One region of the Kitasatospora sp. NPDC033851 genome, then DNA from elsewhere that is predicted to be linked to it. Evidence: riboswitches for the same ligand, from Rfam matches in the RefSeq annotation. Region 1 holds a riboswitch; each other region holds the start of a gene.
The links. A riboswitch is a leader RNA that binds a small molecule or an ion and turns the genes downstream of it on or off. The one in region 1 is predicted to bind cyclic di-AMP.

Region 1 (4,697 bases):
TGGGCGAGCAGCACGACCTGGACGGCCCGGTCTCCGCCCACGGCTCCCGCCTGCGGCTGCGCGCCCCGCTGGACACGCCGCTCACCGTGGCCGCGGCCCACGCCGCCGAGGGCCTCGCCGTCATCCTCGATGTCACCGACGTCGCCCCCGTCGCCGTCCGCGACCGCGTCCGCGCCCGCCTCACCCTGGCCGGCCGGCTGCACCTGGCCCACCTCGCCGACGACGGCCTCAGCGCCCACCTGCGGGTGGACGTCGCCCACGCCGTCCTCGCCACCCCGTACGGCACCGGCGCGGTCACCGCCGCCGACCTCGCCCTCGCCGCCCCCGACCCGATGGCCCGCCACGAGGCCGCAATGCTCACCCACTTCGCCGACGACCACGCCGACGCACTCGAGGTCCTCACCCGCCTGCTCGACCCGGTGCTGCTCGCCCGGAACCCGGACGTCCGCCCGCTCGCCCTGGACCGCCACGGCCTGGTGCTGCGCCTGGACCACCCCGACGGCCACCGCGACGTCCGCCTGGTCTTCCCCGAACCGGCCCGCGACACCGAGGACTTGGGCCACCGGATGCACGACCTGCTGGCCGCCGCCCGGTACGGTCAGCCGGCCCACCGCAGCTGAGTCGCCGGCTCACCGCCCGGCCGCGTCCTCCTCACGTACCGCCCGGACCACCACCGGCGCACCGCGAACGCCACCCCGACCCCGCCCCGACCCCGCCCCGAAAACGAACCGCCGACCCCGAAAACGGCAGCGGCCGGCCCGGCTCGCGAGGAAGTGAATCCCGCGAGCCGGGCCGGCCTGGGCGTGTCCCGCGCCCATGTCCACTGCACGGCGATCACCCGGTCGAGCGGTCACCCGACATGACCATCCCGGAGGATCGATTCGCTCCGCAGCAGCGGTGGTTCCTGAAACCCCGACAGGGTCAGAGCGCGACGCCGTGCGCGCGCAGGTAGGCGACCGGGTCGATGTCCGAGCCGTACTCCGGGCCGGTGCGGATCTCGAAGTGCAGGTGCGGGCCGGTCACGTTGCCGGTGGCGCCGGAGAGGCCGAGCTGCTGGCCGACGGTGACGGTCTGACCGATCTTCACACCGATCACGGAGAGGTGCGCGTACTCGGCGTAGTGGCCGTCGGCGAGCTTGATCTCGACCTCGTTGCCGTAGGCGCCGCCGTTGCCGGCCTTGACCACGACACCGTTGGCGACGGCGCGCAGCGGGGTGCCGGTGGAGGCCACGAAGTCCTGGCCGGTGTGGTGGCCGGAGGCCCACATCGAGCCGGCCACGCCGTAGGCCTCGCCGAGCACCGGGTGGGCCAGCGGCGCGACGAAGCCGGAGGCGGCGGCGACCGGAGCGGCGGTCACGGCCTGGGCCGGAGCGGCGGTCTGAACCTGGGTCTGCACCTGGGCGGCCGGCTTGGCGGCCTCGGTCTTGACCTGGACCTGGGCCTGCGGCTTGGCGGCCGAAGTGGCCTGGGTGACCGGAGCGGCCGGCTTGGCGGGCTTGGCCGGGGCGACGTCCGCGGACGGCGCGGCAGCGTGGCCGGCGATCGCGAACTGCTGGCCCGGGAAGATCAGGTTCGGGTTGGCGCCGACGACCGAGCGGTTCTGCTCGTACAGCGCGTGCCAGCCGCCCTCGACGTGCTTGGCGTCGGCGATCTTGGACAGGGTGTCGCCGCTGACGACGCGGTAGCTCTCGTGCGCGGCGGCCGGAGCGGCCTGGGCCGGCGCGGCCTGAGCCGGCGCGGCGTCGACGGCGGTGGTGGAGGCGGCGGTCTGCGGGGCCGGGGCGACCAGGGCGGTGTGGGCCTGGGCGCTCATCGCGGTGACGAGCGGGAGGGCGAAGGAGACACCGGTGACGGCGGTGGCGATGCCGATGCGGGCGGCGCGGGGCAGGGCGATACGACGAGCCTGAGCAGGCATGGAAGTTTCCTCTCCGACGCCTGCGAGGTGAGCTGTCGGGTTCGGGCTGGAGTTGCCCGGCCGCATGCGCGGCTTCACCCCAAGCCGGCCCTGGACGCCGCGCCCTGAGGCGCGAACTTCCGGTCCGGCGACTTACCTGTGGGTCCCCCGCTCCTGCCGTACAGAGTTCAGTTCGAACCACCGGGAAGCGGCAGGACTCGGCGTTCCACCCGGTGGATCCGTCCGGACTGGCCGGGCGGTCGCTGAACTAAAACCCATCCGTTCGGGTGAAGCAATGTCGATCTCTTGAATCGGCAACCATCCCCCGGGGTGCGGTGACTCTCCGGATGATCCGCTGCACGGTGCGTACGCGATCCATTCACCCCGCGCCACTGATCCACGACCCTGCGCCGACATCGACGGCACTGCGCGGTCGTCCGCTCACGCACCGCACACCACCGACACACCCGCCGGTGACCCTTGTCACGCGGGCCTCACGGGGAGCAGGATCGGGCCGTGGCCACTTCCGAGGCCGGCACCCTGCGCCTGGGCACCGCGCAGGGTCGCTGGGTACTACTGGCGACGGTGCTCGGCTCCAGCATGGCGATGCTGGACGGCACCGTGGTGAACGTCGCCCTGCCCCGCATCGGCGCCGACCTCGGCGCCTCCCTGGCGTCCCTTCAGTGGACGCTGAACGGCTATCTGCTCACCCTGGCAGGCCTGATCCTGCTCGGCGGCGCGCTCGGCGACCGGTACGGAAGGCGCCGGGTCTTCCTCATCGGCGTGGTCTGGTTCGCCGCCGCCTCCGCGGCCTGCGCCGCCGCGCCGAACATCCAGGTGCTGATCGCCGCCCGCGCCGTCCAGGGCATCGGCGGGGCGCTGCTCACCCCCGGCTCGCTCGCCATGCTCCAAGCCGTCTTCGACCCTGACGACCGCTCGGCCGCGGTCGGGCTGTGGTCGGGCCTCGGCGGCGTGTCGGCCGCGGTCGGCCCCTTCCTCGGCGGCTGGCTGGTGGACGGCCCGGGCTGGCGCTGGATCTTCCTGCTGAACCTGCCGCTCGCGGCCGCCGTGATCACGGTCACCACGCGGTACGTGCCGGAGAGCCGGGACGAGAGCGCCACCGGCCGCTTCGACGTGCTCGGCGCGGTGCTCGCCGCGTTCGCCCTCGGCGCGATCACCTACGCGCTGACCGCCGCCGGGGAGGGCGTGTCCGCCGTGGTCTGGGTCAGCGGGTTGATCGGTGTGGTGCTCGGCGTCGCCTTCGTGGCCGTCGAGCGCCGCGCGCCCGATCCGATGCTGCCGCTCGGCCTGTTCTCCTCCCGGCTGTTCACCGCCGTGAACCTGGTCACCCTCTGCGTGTACGCGGCGTTCAGCGGCGTCTTCTTCCTGCTGGTGGTGCAGCTGCAGATCGTCGCCGGGTTCTCGCCGCTGGTCTCGGGCTTCGCGCTGGTGCCGATCACGGTGCTGATGCTGGGGCTGTCGGCGCGCGCCGGGCGCCTCGGCAAGCGGATCGGCCCGCGGATCCCGCTCACCGTCGGCCCGCTGCTGTGCGCCGCCGGGGTGCTGCTGATGCTGCGCATCGGCCCGGGCTCTTCCTACTGGGCGGACGTGCTGCCCGCCGTCACGGTGATGGGCTGCGGCATGACGCTGCTGGTCGCGCCGTTGACGGCCACCGTGCTGGCGGCCGTCGAGGTCCGGCACGCGGGCATCGCGAGCGGGGTGAACAACGCCGCCGCCCGCGCGGCCGGCCTGCTCGCGGTGGCCGCCCTCCCGGCCCTGGCCGGACTGAGCGGCGACGCCTACCGGGTGCCGTCCGCGGTCGACTCCGCCTTCCACACCGCGATGCTGATCTGCGCGGGTCTGCTGGCCGGCGGCGGGCTGATCGCCTTCGCCACCGTCCGGGGCAACGTCCTCGCCCCCGAGGACCACCTGGTGGCCGAGCCGGACTGCGCGTGGACCTGCGGCACCACCCCGCCGCTCGACCCGGGCCACGTCCACACGCACGAGGGCCCCGTCACCGGTCCGGTGGCGGGGCCCTCGCCCGACAGCTGACGAGTGGTCAGAGGATGTCGGCGGGGACGTACTTGGCGGCCTCCGGGTAGGCGGCCGCGACGGCCTCCACCTGACGGACCACCTCGGCGACCTGGGCACCGGCCGCACCGGTGAAGGAGAGCTTGTCGGCCAGCAGCGCGTCCAGCGCGGCCCGGTCCAGCGGGATCCGCTCGTCGGCGGCCAGGCGGTCGAGCAGCTCGTTCTCCCGGGCGCCCGCGCGCATCGCCAGCGCGGAGGCGACGGCGTGCTCCTTGATGACCTCGTGCCCGGTCTCCCGGCCGACGCCCGCGCGCACCGCGCCCATCAGCACCTTGGTGGTGGCGAGGAACGGCAGGTAGCGGTCCAGCTCGGCCTCGACCACGGCGGGGAAGGCGCCGAACTCGTCGAGGACGGTCAGGAAGGTCTCCAGCAGGCCGTCGAAGGCGAAGAAGGCGTCCGGCAGCGCGACCCGGCGCACCACCGAGCAGGAGACGTCGCCCTCGTTCCACTGGTCGCCGGCCAGCTCGCCGGTCATCGAGGCGTAGCCGCGCAGGATGACGGCCAGGCCGTTGACGCGCTCGCAGGAGCGGGTGTTCATCTTGTGCGGCATCGCGGAGGAGCCGACCTGGCCCTCCTTGAAGCCCTCGGTGACGAGCTCGTGGCCGGCCATCAGGCGGATGGTCTTGGCCAGGCTGGACGGCGCGGCGGCCAGCTGGACGAGCGCGGTGAGCACCTCGAAGTCCAGCGAGCGCGGGTAGACCTGGCCGACGCTG
Region 2 (4,697 bases), on a different contig from region 1:
GGCGACATCGTCGAGAAGCTGATGTACCGGCATCCGCACGTGTTCGGGGATGTCGAGGCCGAGGGCGCCGCCGAGGTGGAGGCGAACTGGGAGCAGCTGAAGGCCGCGGAGAAGGCGGACCGCGAGTCGGTGCTGGACGGTGTGCCGGCCGGGCTGCCCGCGCTGGCGTACGCGGCGAAGCTGGTGTCCCGGGTGCGCCGGGCGGGCGTCCGCACCGTGCCGGACGAGCCGTACGAGCTGCCGGCCGAGCTGACCGCGGAGTCGGCGGGCCGACTGCTGCTCGCGGTGGCGCAGCGGGCGCACGACGCCGGGGTGGACGTGGACGCGGCGCTGCGCTCGGCCGCGCGCGGTTACCGGGACGCGGTACGCGCGGCCGAGGGCCTCAAGCCTGGTGGAGAACCCATCGGAGAACCGGCCGGAGAACCGGGCGGAGAGCCTGGTGGAGAGCCCGACCGGGAGCCGGACGGGGAGTAGGCGCTCAGGCCGCCGTGGCGGTGCTCTCCATCGGGCGCCGCTGCGGCGGGACGAGTTCCCCGATGGCCTCGCCGACGAGGACGACGAGTTCGGCGAGGCGTTCCAGGTCGAGGTGGTCGGGCAGGTCGGCGAGGGAGACGATCCGCTCGCCGTCGGGGCCGGCGACGGCGAAGAGGTCGATCGGTCCGAGGTGCTTCTCCGCGGTGTCGACGAGGGCGGCGACGTCGCTGGGGCGGCGGATGTCGCCGGAGACGCCGACGACGGGGCAGCCCGGCCGGTCGAGTTCGGCGGCGAGGTCCTCGGCGATGCCGACGTGCTGGTCGGCGATCAGCATTCCGGCGGCGCCGGCCGCGGCGAACCGGCGGGCGAGGCCGGCGCCCGACCCGCCGTCGAGTACCGCGATGACGACGACTGACCCGCTGACCCGCATGGTCTGCTCCTCCCTGTGGGCGACACCGCACCGGCGCCCACGCGTACTGCGGAGGATCGTAGGCAGGTCCTGACCCTCCGCAACAGGGATTACCCCTCAGGTGACCAGGCTCACGCCCGGCGTCCGGCCAAGAGCTTTCCAAGAGCTGTCCACGGACCGTCCACGGGTCGTCCACGGAGCGTTGGCGCGCCCGTCGCACGCCGTTGACGCGGGGGTCGCGAGCCGTTGAGGAAGGGGGGCGCGCACCCACCGGATACGGTCGACCCATGCCAGCTCAGCCCGACTCCGCCCGGCCCGCCGCCGCGCCGTCCGACGACCCCGCCCAGCCCGCCGCCGCGCAGCCGGCCGCCGCGCCGTCCGACGATCCCGAGCAGCCCGACGCCGCCGCTCCGCAGCTGTTCACCTGGGAGTTCGCCACCGATCCGTACCCCGCCTACGCCTGGCTGCGCGAGCACGCCCCGGTGCACCGCACCAAGCTGCCGAGCGGTGTCGAGGCCTGGCTGGTGACCAGGTATGCGGACGCCCGGCAGGCGCTCGCGGACAGCCGGCTGTCGAAGAACCCGGCGCACCACAGTGAGCAGGCGCACCGCACCGGCCGGGTGGGCATCCCGGGGGAGCGGCAGGCGGACCTGATGACGCACCTGCTGAACATCGACCCGCCGGACCACACGCGGCTGCGCCGACTGGTGTCGAAGGCGTTCACCCCGCGCCGGGTGGCCGAGTTCGAGCCGCGGGTGCAGCAGCTCACGGACCGGCTGATCGACGGCTTCGCGCAGCGCGGTTCGGCGGACCTCATCCACGAGTTCGCCTTCCCGCTCCCCATCTACGCGATCTGCGACCTGCTGGGCGTGCCGGCCGAGGACCAGGACGACTTCCGCGACTGGGCCGGCATGATGATCCGCCACGGCGGCGGCCAACGCGGCGGCGTGGGGCGAGCGGTGAAGCGGATGCGGGCGTACCTGCTGGAGCTGATCCACCGCAAGCGGGCGGACCTCGGGGACGACCTGATCTCGGGTCTGATCCGGGCGAGCGACCACGGCGAGCACCTGACCGAGAACGAGGCCGCGGCAATGGCCTTCATCCTCCTCTTCGCCGGTTTCGAGACGACCGTGAACCTCATCGGCAACGGGATGTACGCGCTGCTGCGCAATCCGGGGCAGCGCCGGTCGCTGCAGGAGTCGGTGGCGCGCGGGGAGCACGCGCTGCTGGAGACGGGGATCGAGGAACTCCTGCGCTACGACGGGCCGGTGGAGATGGCGACCTGGCGGTTCGCGACGCGGCCGCTGACCATCGGCGGGGTGGACATCCCGGTCGGTGACCCGGTGCTGGTGGTGCTGGCCGCCGCGGACCGCGATCCGGCCCGGTTCGCGGACGAGAACACCCTGGACCTGGCCCGGACTGACAATCCCCACCTGGGGTTCGGGCACGGCATCCACTACTGCATCGGCGCCCCGCTGGCCCGCCTGGAAGGGCGTGCCGCCCTGGCCACACTGCTTTCCCGGCTGCCCGATCTGCGGCTCGCGGAAAGCCCGGAGAATCTGCGCTGGCGCGGCGGTCTGATCATGCGTGGACTGCGGGAACTTCCGGTCGAATTCAGTCCGGAGAGTCGCTCCCCGCATACGCCCCTGCATACGCCTCCGCATACGCCCCCGACACCCCTTATGCGCCCCTGACAAACTGACACAAGATGACGAAACGCCGGGCGACACGCTGACGGAACGTCGCCCGGGGTCTTCCGGTTCAGGTGTGAACGCCCATCAATCCGGACATAGCGGCGCCGTTGGTAGGCGATCGGGCACGCGCCGTAATTTCTGTGTGATATCGGTGATATGAGCTTGTGATTGGTCTGAGGATCTGTCTACTCTCCCTGGAGTTCGCAGCTGCGGACCTCGTGCGCGGAACGCCGAATCCTGCCCGCCGCGTCACGGGAAACCGACCAGAACCCTGGGCAGGGGCGGGGGAACCAGGTTTGTTGCCGTTTCCCACGGCTTGGGGTGAAGCCGCCTGAGCGGAATCGTTTCCGCGTACGGCGGCCGGGCCACCTCCCGGTCCGAACCCGACAGCTCACCTCGCAGGCGTGCGGAGAGGGACCTCTTCATGCTGTTCGTTGGAACCGGTCGTCACCGCCGTCGTACCCAGACCGAGAAGGCCATTGCCGTCGCCGGTGTGGCCGGCGTCGGACTCGCGATGCCGCTCCTCACCGCCACCGGCGCCTCCGCCGCACCGGCCTCCGCCTGGGACTCCGTCGCCCAGTGCGAGAGCGGCGGCAACTGGAGCATCAACACCGGCAACGGCTTCTACGGCGGCCTGCAGTTCACCTCCGGCACCTGGAAGGCGTACGGCGGCACCGCGTACGCGCCGCAGGCCAACCAGGCCAGCCGGGCGCAGCAGATCTCGGTCGCCGAGAAGGTGCTCGCCTCGCAGGGCCCGGGCGCCTGGCCGGTCTGCTCGAAGAAGGCGGGCCTGAGCAAGGGCGGTGCCCCGGCCGCGGTCGACACCTCCTCGGACGCCAAGCCGCAGTCCGCCCCCGCGCAGCAGGCCCAGAAGCCCGCCGCCAAGCCGGCTCAGAACCCGGCCGCCCAGAAGCCCGCCGCGCAGAAGCCTGCCCAGAAGCCGGTGCAGCAGGCCGCCCCGCAGCAGCAGGCGCAGCCGCAGGCCCACGGCCTCTCCGGCCAGGGCGGTTGGGACGCGGACGCGAAGGTGTACTGGTACCAGAACAACGGCGCCTGGTACTGGACCAGCCACCAGAGCGTCTACCAGCAGTACGCGGGCCACGCCGCCGCGCAGCAGTACGCCCCGCAGGCCGCGCAGCAGCAGTACGCGCCGCAGGCCGCTCCGGCGTCCGGCCACGACTACACCGTCCGCGACGGTGACACCCTGTCGACCATCGCCGCCGCGCAGGGCGTGTCCGGCGGCTGGCACGCGCTGTACGAGCAGAACCACGGGACCGTCGGCGGCGACCCGAACCTGATCCTGCCCGGCCAGGTGCTGCACCTCGGCTGAGCCGACGCGTGAAGGCCGACGCGCGAAGGGGGTTGGGCCCGCCGGCCCCCTTCGTCCGCATTCGCCCGCTTCAGTGGGACAAGCTGGGACAAGCAGGTGAACTACTGGTGGGTAGCGGGGCCACACGCTGAGACGAGACCGAGGCGGACGTGGCCCCGGGAGCCTGGGCGGCTAGGCTCTGGTCCGTAACGACTCCGCAATCGTCCTGCTGACAGCACCACCGTCAGCCGGACCTGCTTCCGCAAGGAGATGCCTCGTGCCGTCCATCGATGTCGTCGTAGCCCGTGAGATCCTCGACTCGCGCGGCAACCCCACGGTCGAGGTCGAGGTCGGCCTCGACGACGGCAGCACGGGTCGTGCCGCTGTCCCGTCGGGTGCCTCCACCGGCGCCTTCGAGGCGCTGGAGCTGCGCGACGGTGACAAGAACCGCTACTTCGGCAAGGGCGTGGAGAAGGCCGTCCTGGCCGTCATCGAGCAGATCGGCCCGGAGCTGGTCGGCTACGACGCCACCGAGCAGCGCCTGATCGACCAGGCCATGCTGGACCTGGACGCCACCCCGGACAAGTCCTCGCTCGGCGCCAACGCCATCCTGGGCGTCTCGCTGGCCGTCGCGCACGCCGCCTCCGAGGCCAGCGACCTGCCGCTGTTCCGCTACCTGGGCGGCCCGAACGCGCACGTCCTGCCGGTCCCGATGATGAACATCCTCAACGGCGGCTCGCACGCGGACTCCAACGTCGACATCCAGGAGTTCATGATCGCGCCGATCGGCGCGGAGTCCTTCTCCGAGGCC
Region 3 (4,697 bases), on a different contig from region 1:
GAGTCGCGCCGCCGTGACCCTCCGTCAGACGACCTCCGGACTGTGAGACATCTCACGCACCACAGTCGCAACGCCGCACCACGTGGGGCACGTCAAAGCAATGGCCCGTGCTCGCACGGGGGTTGGGTGAGGAATGTCCGGATTGTGGGCAAACCACCCGGACCGGCACGGCGGACACACCGGGTCCGCACCGCGACCGCGCCAAACCCGTACGGCAGCCGACTGCAGGCCGGACGGGCCGATGTCCTACGATCTCCGGCATGAGCACCGCAGCCATTCCGGGCGCGCCACTGCCCGTCCGCACTCCAGGCTCCCGTGCGCGGGGGCGCCACCGTCGTCCCGAGCGCCCCGCGATCCCGGCCAACGCGCCGGCCCTGGTGCTCGCCGTGCCCGCGACCGCCGGGCCCGAGTCCCGCTCGGTCGTCGAGGAGCTGCTCTCCATCGTCCGCAGCGAGCAGAACGGCGTCCAGGCCGCGGTCGGCTACCTCCCCGGCGACTACGCCGAGGGCGCCGGCGGCGAGGACCGCACCGTCGCCGAGCTCCTGGCCATGGCCGCCGAGGCCGGGCTGCCGACGCCCGTCCTGGTGCCGCTGGTGCCCGGTCCGCACGGTTTCCTGGCCGAACTCCACGCGCTCGCCGCCGAGTACGGCGCGCCGGTCACCGACGCGCTGGGCCCGCACCCGCTGCTCGCCGAGGCCGTGCACGTGCGACTCTCCGAGGCGGGGCTGGCCCGCGCCGACCGGGCCCGGCTGTTCGCCATCGCGACCGCCGCGGACGGCGTGGTCCTGACCACCGTCGGCGGCGAGGACGCCGCCGCCGCAGCCGGCATCACCGGCGTACTGCTGGCCGCCCGACTGGCCGTCCCGGTCGTCGCCGCCGCGCTCGACGTGCCCGGCTCGGTGGCCGCGGCCGTCAACCACCTCAAGGAGTCCGGCTCGCAGCGCCCGGCGCTGGCCCCGCTGGTGATCGGGCCGGAGGCCGACTCCGAGCTGCTCGCCACGGCCGCCGAGGAGACCGGCTGCCCGTCGGCGGCGCCGCTGGGCGCGTACCCGACCGTCGGCCAGCTGATCGCCTCCACCTACCTGGCCGCGCTGCCCACGCCGTCCCCGGAGGAGCTGGCGCAGGCCGAGGCGGAGGCGGCGGCCGCCGCCGAGGCCGAGGGGGTCGTGGAGGGCGCCCGGCGCGCTCACGCGGCCGCCGAGGCGCCTGCCGGACAGTAAGGACACCACGCGCCGGTCGGCGCGCACACAGGGCCCGGAACGGCTTGCGTTCCGGGCCCTTCGCTTTGCCTCTCTCGTTGCCCCTCCTGTTGCCTCTCCTGCTGCCCCTCCTGCTGCTTTCCTGTGCCGTACGGGAGTTACAGGAGTTAAGCGAGCAATGAAGGGAATGTCCGTTCTGGCGCCATTTGCTAGGAAATGGTGAGCGCACTCTCCGGCGCTCGAATCGCGGCCACCCCCCTGGCTCGGACGGCGCGCCGCTTCGCGCTTCAACACACCGTCACGTCACTCCTGAGGCGAAGACAGTTGTGGGCATCCGCAACAGCATTGCCGAAAAACGATCATTTACGATCATGATTACCTGACATTTTGGCAGTTCCCACTAAACCGTGATGCGCGTCACAGCTATTTGCAGTTTGAACTTAAGTCTGCTTAACGTGCTCCCCGTTCGTGGCCACACGGACCCAGTTCATCCGCAACGCCGAGTCCTGCCGTCGGATGTCCTGGAAGCGCGAAAACGCACCACGGCAGGAGCGGGGGACCCACAGGTAAGTCGCCCCGGACCGTTCCCCGGAACGTCCAGGGCTAGGGGTGAAGCCGCGCTCACGCGCGGCCGGGCAACTCCAGCCCGAATCCGACAGCTCACCTCGCAGGCGTGGGAGAGGACCGCGTCTTCATGCTGCCCACCAACGGCACCCGTCTGTCCAGCCGCACCCGCCGCGTGATCGCCGCCATCGGCGTCGCGGGCGTCGGCCTCACCGTCCCGTGCCTCGTCTCCGGCACCGCCTCCGCGGCCTCCGTCGCCACCTGGGACAAGGTCGCCCAGTGCGAGAGCACCGGCAACTGGAGCATCAACACCGGCAACGGCTTCTACGGCGGCCTCCAGTTCACCCAGAGCACCTGGTCCGCCTTCGGCGGCACCGCCTACGCCGCGCGCGCCGACCTGGCCACCAAGGACCAGCAGATCGCCGTCGCCGAGAAGGTCCTCGCCTCGCAGGGCCCCGGCGCCTGGCCGGTGTGCTCGGTCCAGGCCGGCCTCACCAAGGGTGGCGCCCCGGCGTCCGTCGACACCTCGACCGCCGCCAAGCCCGCCGCGCCCGCCGCCCCGGTCGCCAAGCCCGCCGCCAAGCCGGCGCAGACCCAGGCCCCGGCCGCCAAGCCGGCCGCGCCCGCCCAGGACGCTGCCCAGGCCGCCACCGACTCCGCCACCGGCAACTGGACGCAGAAGCACCAGCAGCAGGCCCAGAGCGGCGACTACACCGTGGTCGAGGGCGACTGGCTGTCCTCGATCGCCGACAAGCACAACGTCCAGGGCGGCTGGCAGCGGCTGTACGACCTCAACCGCGGCACCCTGACCGACGGTCCGAACACCATCTACCCGGGCCAGCACCTGTCCTTCGGCGACGGCGGCCAGGCCCAGCAGTCGGCCTCCACCGACCAGTCCGCCTCCTCGGACAAGTCCGGCTCGGACTTCACCTGGTTCAACCGCTCGCAGAAGTCCGGTCAGTCCGCGAACGGCGGTGCCGTGAACGCCAAGCCGGCGGCCCAGACCCAGACCCCGGCCGCCAAGCCGGCCGCCCAGGCGCAGACCCAGGCCCCGGCCCAGGCCGCCACCGGCAGCATGGCCGCCGCGGTCGCCTTCGCCGAGTCCAAGGTCGGCCAGGCCTACGTCTACGGCGGCACCGGCAACGGCGGCTGGGACTGCTCCGGCCTGACCCAGGCCGCGCTGCGCGCCGCGGGCATCTCCGTCCCGCGCGTCGCCGCCGACCAGGCCGCCGCCAGCACCCACGTCTCGCTGGACAGCCTGCAGCCGGGCGACCTGCTGTTCTGGTCCAACAACGGCCAGGACTCGGGCGTCTACCACGTCGCGATCTACGTCGGCGGCGGCAAGTACGTCGAGGCCGCCAACCCGAGCTCGGGCGTGCGCGAGCAGACCGTCGCCAACTGGGCCCCGGACTTCGCCGGCCGGGTCTGAGCACGGCGAACGGCTGACAGCCGACGGATTTCGACTGACGGACAACAGATAACAGATAACAGATTTCAACATCTGTCAGCTGTCAGTCGTCCTCCGAACGCTGACCACCCGCCACCCCCGGGGAGAGTCTGGTCGCTCCTCCCCGGGGGTTCCGGCGTATCCCCGTGGTGAAACCCCGCCCCAACGGGCAAGCTGCTGCTCCGCACCCGAGGAGGAGTCACATGGCCCAGGTCACCGTCACCATCGACGCGAACCTCGCGATCGACGCGATGATGCTCTCCGGTACCACGAACCCGCAGGACGCCGTCGAACTGGTCCTGCGCGACTACCTGGCCCGCGGCCGCCGCACCGAGACCCGTACCGGCGACGCGGCCGACGGCCGACGCCTCACCGCCGACCGTCCCACCGCCCAGGAGGGCTGACCCGGCGCACGCCGAAGGGCCCCGGAGAGCAACTGCCCTCCGGGGCCCTTCCCTTGCCCCTACGGCCGACGCTCAGCGCGCGCAGGCCCCGGTGGACCCGCGCATCACCAGCTCCGGCTGGAACATGAACTCGCCGCGCTGGGCCGCGTTTCCGCCGACCTCCTCCAGCAGCGCGTCCACCGCCGCCGTGGCCATCGCCTCGACCGGCTGGCGGATCGTGGTCAACGGCGGCTCGGTGAAGGCGATCAGCGGCGAGTCGTCGAAGCCGACCACCGACACGTCCTGCGGCACCGACAGCCCGCGCTGGCGCACCGCCCGGATCGCCCCGAGCGCCATCATGTCGCTCCCGCAGACGATCGCCGTGCAGCCCTTGTCGAGCAGCGCGCCGGCTGCCGCGTGTCCGCCCTCCACGCTGAACAGCGTGTGGTGGACGAGGTTCTCGGCCTCCTCCTGGGTGCGCCCGAGCACCTCCCGCATCGCCGCCGTGAAGCCTTCTATCTTGCGCAGCACGGGCACGTACCGGCGCTGCCCGACGGCCAGCCCGATCCGCTCGTGCCCGAGTTCGGCCAGGTGCTGGACGGCCATCCACATCGCGGCCCGGTCGTCCGGCGAGATGAACGGCGCGTCGACCTTGTCGCTGAACCCGTTGATCAGCACGAACGGCACCCCGCGCCCGGACAGCCGCGCGTAGCGGTCGTGGTCGGCCGTGGTGTCGGCGTGCAGCCCGGAGACGAAGACGATGCCAGCCACGCCCCGGTCCACCAGCATCTCCACCAGTTCGTCCTCGGTGGATCCGCCCGGAGTCTGGGTGCACAGCACCGGCGTGTAGCCGTGCCGGCTGAGCGTCTGCTCGATCACCTGCGCCAGCGCGGGGAAGATCGGGTTGCTCAACTCCGGTGTGATCAGGCCGATCAGCCCGGCGCTGCGCTGGCGCAGCCGGGTCGGCCGCTCGTACCCGAGCACGTCGAGCGCCGCCAGCACCGTCTGCCGGGTGGCGGCGGAGACGTTCGCCTTGCCGTTGAGCACGCGGGAGACGGTGGCTTCGCTGACCCCCGCCTGTGCCGCGATGTCTGAGAGTCGCGC
Region 4 (4,697 bases), on a different contig from region 1:
ATCACGCCACCGCCGGCGTACATGCCGACGTGGTGCATGTCCCGGTAGAAGATCACCAGGTCTCCCGGTCGCGCTTCGGAGAGGCTGATCCGCTGGCCGGCGTACGCCTGGGCCTGCGAGGTGCGCGGCAGGGTCACTCCGGCCTGCCGCCAGCTGTAGTACATCAGACCGGAGCAGTCGAACGCACGGGGCCCGGTGGCCCCGTAGACGTACGGCGCGCCGACCATCCGGACCGCGGCCGCCAGCGCGGCGGCCCCGCGCTCGGAGGCGGGCGGGGCGGAGCCGAGGTCCAGCCGGTCGGTGCCGCGGGTGGCGCGCTGCTCGGCGTCCCGGGCGTCCTGGGCGGTCATCCTGGCCCGCTCGACGGCGCCCAGGCCGTTGAGCAGCTTCTGTGCCGTGGTCAGCCGCTGCTGGATCTGCTGCTTGCTGTCGGCGAGCGAGCGGCGGGTCTGGTCCAGCTCGGCGAGCTTGCCGGCGGCCTCGGCGCGCCGTTGGTCGAGCCGGCGCTGGCGGGTGACCAGCTCGTGCAGCGTCTCCTGCTGCCGCTGCGTCGCCTGGCCCATGGTTCGGGCGCGGGCGAGGTAGTCCTCCGGGTCGGGGGACAGCATCAGCCGGGCGGTCTGGGTCATCCCGCCGCCGCGGTACTCGGCCCCGGCCACGGTCGCCAGGTCGCCGCGCAGCTCGTTGAGCTGGTCCTGGGCGACGGCGATCTCGCCCTGCAGGATCGTGGTCTCCCCCTGGAGCCGCCGCTGGGCCTCCTGGGCCGCGTTGTACCTCTCCGAAGCCTGCTCGGCCTCGTCGTAGAGCTGCTCGACCTGTGTCTTGACGTCCTTGCGGTCGGCCGGGTCCGGGCTGCCGGGGGCGGCGTGGGCGCTGCCGCCGGTCGCCATGCCGAGCGCGGTGGTGGCCGCCGCCGTCAGCACCAGCGCACGGACGAGCAGTTGGGAACGGCGGTGCACGGGCATGGTGGCAGCGGCTCCAATCCTGCGGCGCGGCCCCGCCGCCGCCCCACTGCGGGCGGTCGTCGAGCGGGAGTCCGGTGGCAGACGTTAGCGAGTCCGGGCAAGCGAGTCCAAACCCCTCCGGACCCGAATATTTGACCCGTAATCGGACATCAGCCCGAGCCGCCGAAAAAGCCGCAGGCCCGGCCTTCCGTGGAGGAAGACCGGGCCTGGAAGCGCCGAGTACGGATCAGACCCGCACGATGCTGGTCAGCGGCATGTTGGTGACGGCCTCGTAGCGGACCGAGGCACCCGGCTTGGGCGCGTGCAGCACCTGGCCGTTGCCGGCGTAGATGCCGACGTGGTGGGCGTCCCCGAAGAAGATCAGCAGGTCGCCGGGCTGGGCCTGGGACAGGTCGCTGCCGATCCGGGTGCCGGCGTGCGCCTGCTCCTGCGAGGTGCGCGGCAGCGAGACGCCGACCTGGTTGAACGCCCAGACCATCAGGCCGGAGCAGTCGAAGGAGGACGCGCCGGTGGCGCCCCACACGTACGGGCTGCCGACCTTGGAGGCGGCGGCGGAGAGCGCGGCTGCACCGCGCGAGCTGCCGGGGGCGACCGGCTTGGCGACCGGCGAGGCCGGGGCCGGGGCCGAGCCCGCGGAGAGGTCGGTGCGGCTGTTGTCGCGGGAGGCGCGGTCGGCGGCCTGCTGGGCCTTCACCGCGGCGTCGGCCTGGGCCTTGGCGTCGGCGGCGGCCTTCTCCTCGGCCGCGCGCAGCGCCTGGCGCTCCTGCTCGGTCAGGGTGTTGAGCAGGTCCTGGGCGGCCTTCAGCTTGTTCTGGACCTCGTCCTTGGAGGCCTTCAGCTGCTGGGTGGTCGACTCCAGCTCGGCGAGCTTGCCCTGGGCCTCGGTGCGGTCCTGGTCGAGCTTGCGCTGCTGCTCCTGGAGCACCTTCAGCTGGTTCTTCTGGGTGTCGCCGGCCTGGTTCAGCGCACCGGCCTGGTTGAGGAAGCTGTCCGGGCTGGACGAGAACATCAGCTGCACGGTCGGGGATATGCCGCCGTTGCGGTACTGCTCCCCGGCGATCTCGGCCAGGCCGCCCTGCAGGTCGGTCACCTGGTCCTGCTGACGGGCCACCTGGTCCTGCAGGCCGGAGACCTGCTTCTCCAGCGTCTGCTGCTTCTCCTGGGCGGCGTTGTACTGCTCGGTCGCCACCTCGGCCTGCTCGTTGAGCTGGTCGACCTGCTCCTTGACCTGGTCCTTGGTCGGCTGCGGGTCGGCGTGGGCGCCGGACTGCGCGGAGAGGGCGACGGCTGCGGCGGCGACACCGGTCAGGATCGAGACACGGGCGCGGCCGGCTGGCTTGGGACGACGATGGGACGCCACGAAGGCGGGCTCCTTCTTCCTACGTCCGCCTACCGGGTGAGCTGACGGGTTCGGGCCGGAAGCATGCCCTACGACGCCTCACGGCCGTTCCAGCGGCCGACCTGGCGCCGATTCACCCCGGAGGAACGTGGTTCCCCGGCTCCGCTGCGCAGCACCCCCGACTACTGGGCTCCCCTGTCGGGCAGTCGCTTCGACCTGCCCCGCTGCCTCGCGAACTCGACGGTAGCCACCGCCGCCACCCCGGCTGGGTGATCGACACTGCGATGGCTCGGTGCATGACCCTAGTAACTGAACCGTGATCGGTTCAAATCCTTGTCAGAAAAAAGACGGAAGATTACCCAAGTTCTTTTGTGAAAATGACCGATGGTAACCGCCGCCCCACGCAAGGCTGATCAGGTCTCACCCGATGCTCGCGAAACGGTCGAAAACCCGAACGCCACCCCCGATCGGGGGTGGCGCGGATCACAGGGCTCGGGCGAACCCCTTCGGCGTGTCGGGCCGTCAGACCCGGCGGATGGTGTTGATCGGCATCGCGTCGGCCTTCATCACCTTCACCACGTCACCGGTGTGCGGCGCGTGGACCACCATGCCGTTGCCGATGTACATCGCGACGTGGTGCATGTCGGGGCCGTAGATGACCAGGTCGCCCGGCTGAGCCGCCGCCAGTCCGGGCACCGCGGTGCCGTAGTGGCCCTGCTCCTGCGAGGTGCGCGGCAGCGAGACGCCGGCCTGGCCGTACGACCAGACCATCAGGCCCGAGCAGTCGAAGGTGCTCGACCCGGTGGCGCCCCACACGTACGGCGAGCCCTGCTTGCTCATCGCCTTGGCGAGGGCCACGGCCGCGTAGCCACTGGCCGGCGGCAGGCTGCTCAGGTCGACCCGGTCGCTGCCGCGCGAGGCCCGGTCGTCCTGCGCCTGCTGGGCCTTCAGCGCGGTGCGCTCGGCGGCGCTCAGCGAGTTCATCAGGTCCTGGGCGGCCTTCAGCTTGGTGTTGACGTCCGCCTTGGCCTGGTTCAGGTCCTTGGTGGTGGTGTCGAGCGAGGCCAGCACGGCGGCCGCCTCGGTCTTCTCCTGGTCCAGCCGCCGCTGCTGGTCCAGCAGCCCCTTGAGCGCCTCCGCCTGGGTGGTGCTGGCCTGCTGGACGGTGGAGGCCTTCTCCAGGTAGCCGGACGGGTCGGAGGAGAGCATCAGCTGGACGGACGGGTCGATGCCGCCGGTGCGGTACTGCTCGCCCGCCACCTCGGCCAGGCCGGCCTGCAGCTGGGTCATCTGCTCCTGGCCGCGGGCCACCTGGTCCTGCAGCTGGTCGGCCTGCTTGCGCAGCTGCGTGGCCCGCTCCGTGGCGCCGTTGTACTTCTCTGCCGCCTGCTCCTGCTCTTGCTGGAGTTGGTCGATCTGCGCCTTGACGTCCGTTTTGTTCGGCTGCGGCGCGGCGTGCGCGGCTACCTGGGCGGAGAGTGCGACCGCGGTCGCAGCGGCCGCGGTGAGCACGGAGACCCGCGCGCGGCTCGGCTGCTTGGGACGGCGGTGGGAGGCCAAGGGACCGGCTCCTTCTTCCAACGGACTCACCCGATTGGATGAGATTCCGGAAAATAGGTTTGACGCCAGACCCTAGTGCGGATCTATCCGCTTTGCCACTCCCCCGAAGGCGTGAACTCTGTTTCCCACACCGACTTCACCGGACCCGCACACCACCACGGACCCAAGGCTGACCAGGAGTCATCCTACGCGGCCCGCGCTCAGGGCCGGGCCAGCCGGTTCAGCAGCAGCACCGAGGCGACCGGGCGCGCGCCCGCCTTCCGCACGCCCTCCGCGACCTCCCGGTCGGCGGAGACCACCACCACCGGACGGCCCTGCGGCTCGGCCCGCACCAGACGGCGAATCAGCTCGTCCGCGGTCTCCCCGGTCCGGCTGAACCGTACCCGGACCCCGCGCGGCGGTGCCATGATCACCGGAACGTCCAGGTCCTGCCCGTCGAACACACAGGTGACCTCCGCCTGGGTGCGCTGGGCCAGCATCGCCAGCCCGCCCAGCAACCGGATCCGCTGCTGCTCCAGCGGCAGCGTCGGATAGCCGGTCTTGGTCACGTTGTAGCCGTCCACCACCAGGTGCACCTGCGGGATCGCCAGCAGCTGGTCCAGCAGCGCCGGGTCGTCCTCGGCCAGCCCGCGCCGCGCCACGTCGTGCGGCGAGGCCGCCCCCGGCACCACCGCCTCCACCAGGTCCGCCGGGCGGATCTGGGAGACCGGCAGCGCCAGCTCCCGCTGCAGCCCCTGGGCCGACTGCAGCACGGTGTCCAGCAGCAGCCGCAGCCGCATGTCCTCGACGCTGCGCCCCTCGCGAGCCGACCGGCGGCCCTGCTCGGCGGCGTT

Region 2: linked by a shared signal. The riboswitch ahead of ACZ51D_RS05945 (LysM peptidoglycan-binding domain-containing protein) and the one ahead of ACZ51D_RS32345 (M23 family metallopeptidase) in region 1 are both predicted to bind cyclic di-AMP.
Region 3: linked by a shared signal. The riboswitch ahead of ACZ51D_RS39090 (transglycosylase family protein) and the one ahead of ACZ51D_RS32345 (M23 family metallopeptidase) in region 1 are both predicted to bind cyclic di-AMP.
Region 4: linked by a shared signal. The riboswitch ahead of ACZ51D_RS27270 (C40 family peptidase) and the one ahead of ACZ51D_RS32345 (M23 family metallopeptidase) in region 1 are both predicted to bind cyclic di-AMP.

What each region holds. Positions count from the first base shown of each region.
Region 1 is NZ_JBVIRL010000021.1:106,193-110,889, forward strand. Features, by position in the region: gene ACZ51D_RS32340 (DUF2470 domain-containing protein) at 1-620, shown strand, start outside; gene ACZ51D_RS32345 (M23 family metallopeptidase) at 922-1,914, opposite strand; cyclic di-AMP (ydaO/yuaA leader) riboswitch at 1,917-2,097, opposite strand; gene ACZ51D_RS32350 (DHA2 family efflux MFS transporter permease subunit) at 2,410-3,945, shown strand; gene purB (adenylosuccinate lyase) at 3,953-4,697, opposite strand, start outside.
Region 2 is NZ_JBVIRL010000002.1:621,660-626,356, reverse strand. Features, by position in the region: gene ACZ51D_RS05960 (nucleoside triphosphate pyrophosphohydrolase) at 1-474, shown strand, start outside; gene ACZ51D_RS05955 (SDR family NAD(P)-dependent oxidoreductase) at 479-904, opposite strand; gene ACZ51D_RS05950 (cytochrome P450 family protein) at 1,171-2,577, shown strand; cyclic di-AMP (ydaO/yuaA leader) riboswitch at 2,829-2,996, shown strand; gene ACZ51D_RS05945 (LysM peptidoglycan-binding domain-containing protein) at 3,002-3,907, shown strand; gene eno (phosphopyruvate hydratase) at 4,164-4,697, shown strand, end outside.
Region 3 is NZ_JBVIRL010000037.1:41,670-46,366, reverse strand. Features, by position in the region: gene ACZ51D_RS39095 (sirohydrochlorin chelatase family protein) at 261-1,220, shown strand; cyclic di-AMP (ydaO/yuaA leader) riboswitch at 1,718-1,886, shown strand; gene ACZ51D_RS39090 (transglycosylase family protein) at 1,894-3,192, shown strand; gene ACZ51D_RS39085 (hypothetical protein) at 3,414-3,614, shown strand; gene ACZ51D_RS39080 (LacI family DNA-binding transcriptional regulator) at 3,687-4,697, opposite strand, start outside.
Region 4 is NZ_JBVIRL010000016.1:56,027-60,723, reverse strand. Features, by position in the region: gene ACZ51D_RS27275 (C40 family peptidase) at 1-965, opposite strand, end outside; gene ACZ51D_RS27270 (C40 family peptidase) at 1,192-2,325, opposite strand; cyclic di-AMP (ydaO/yuaA leader) riboswitch at 2,336-2,489, opposite strand; gene ACZ51D_RS27265 (C40 family peptidase) at 2,827-3,864, opposite strand; gene ACZ51D_RS27260 (NYN domain-containing protein) at 4,065-4,697, opposite strand, start outside.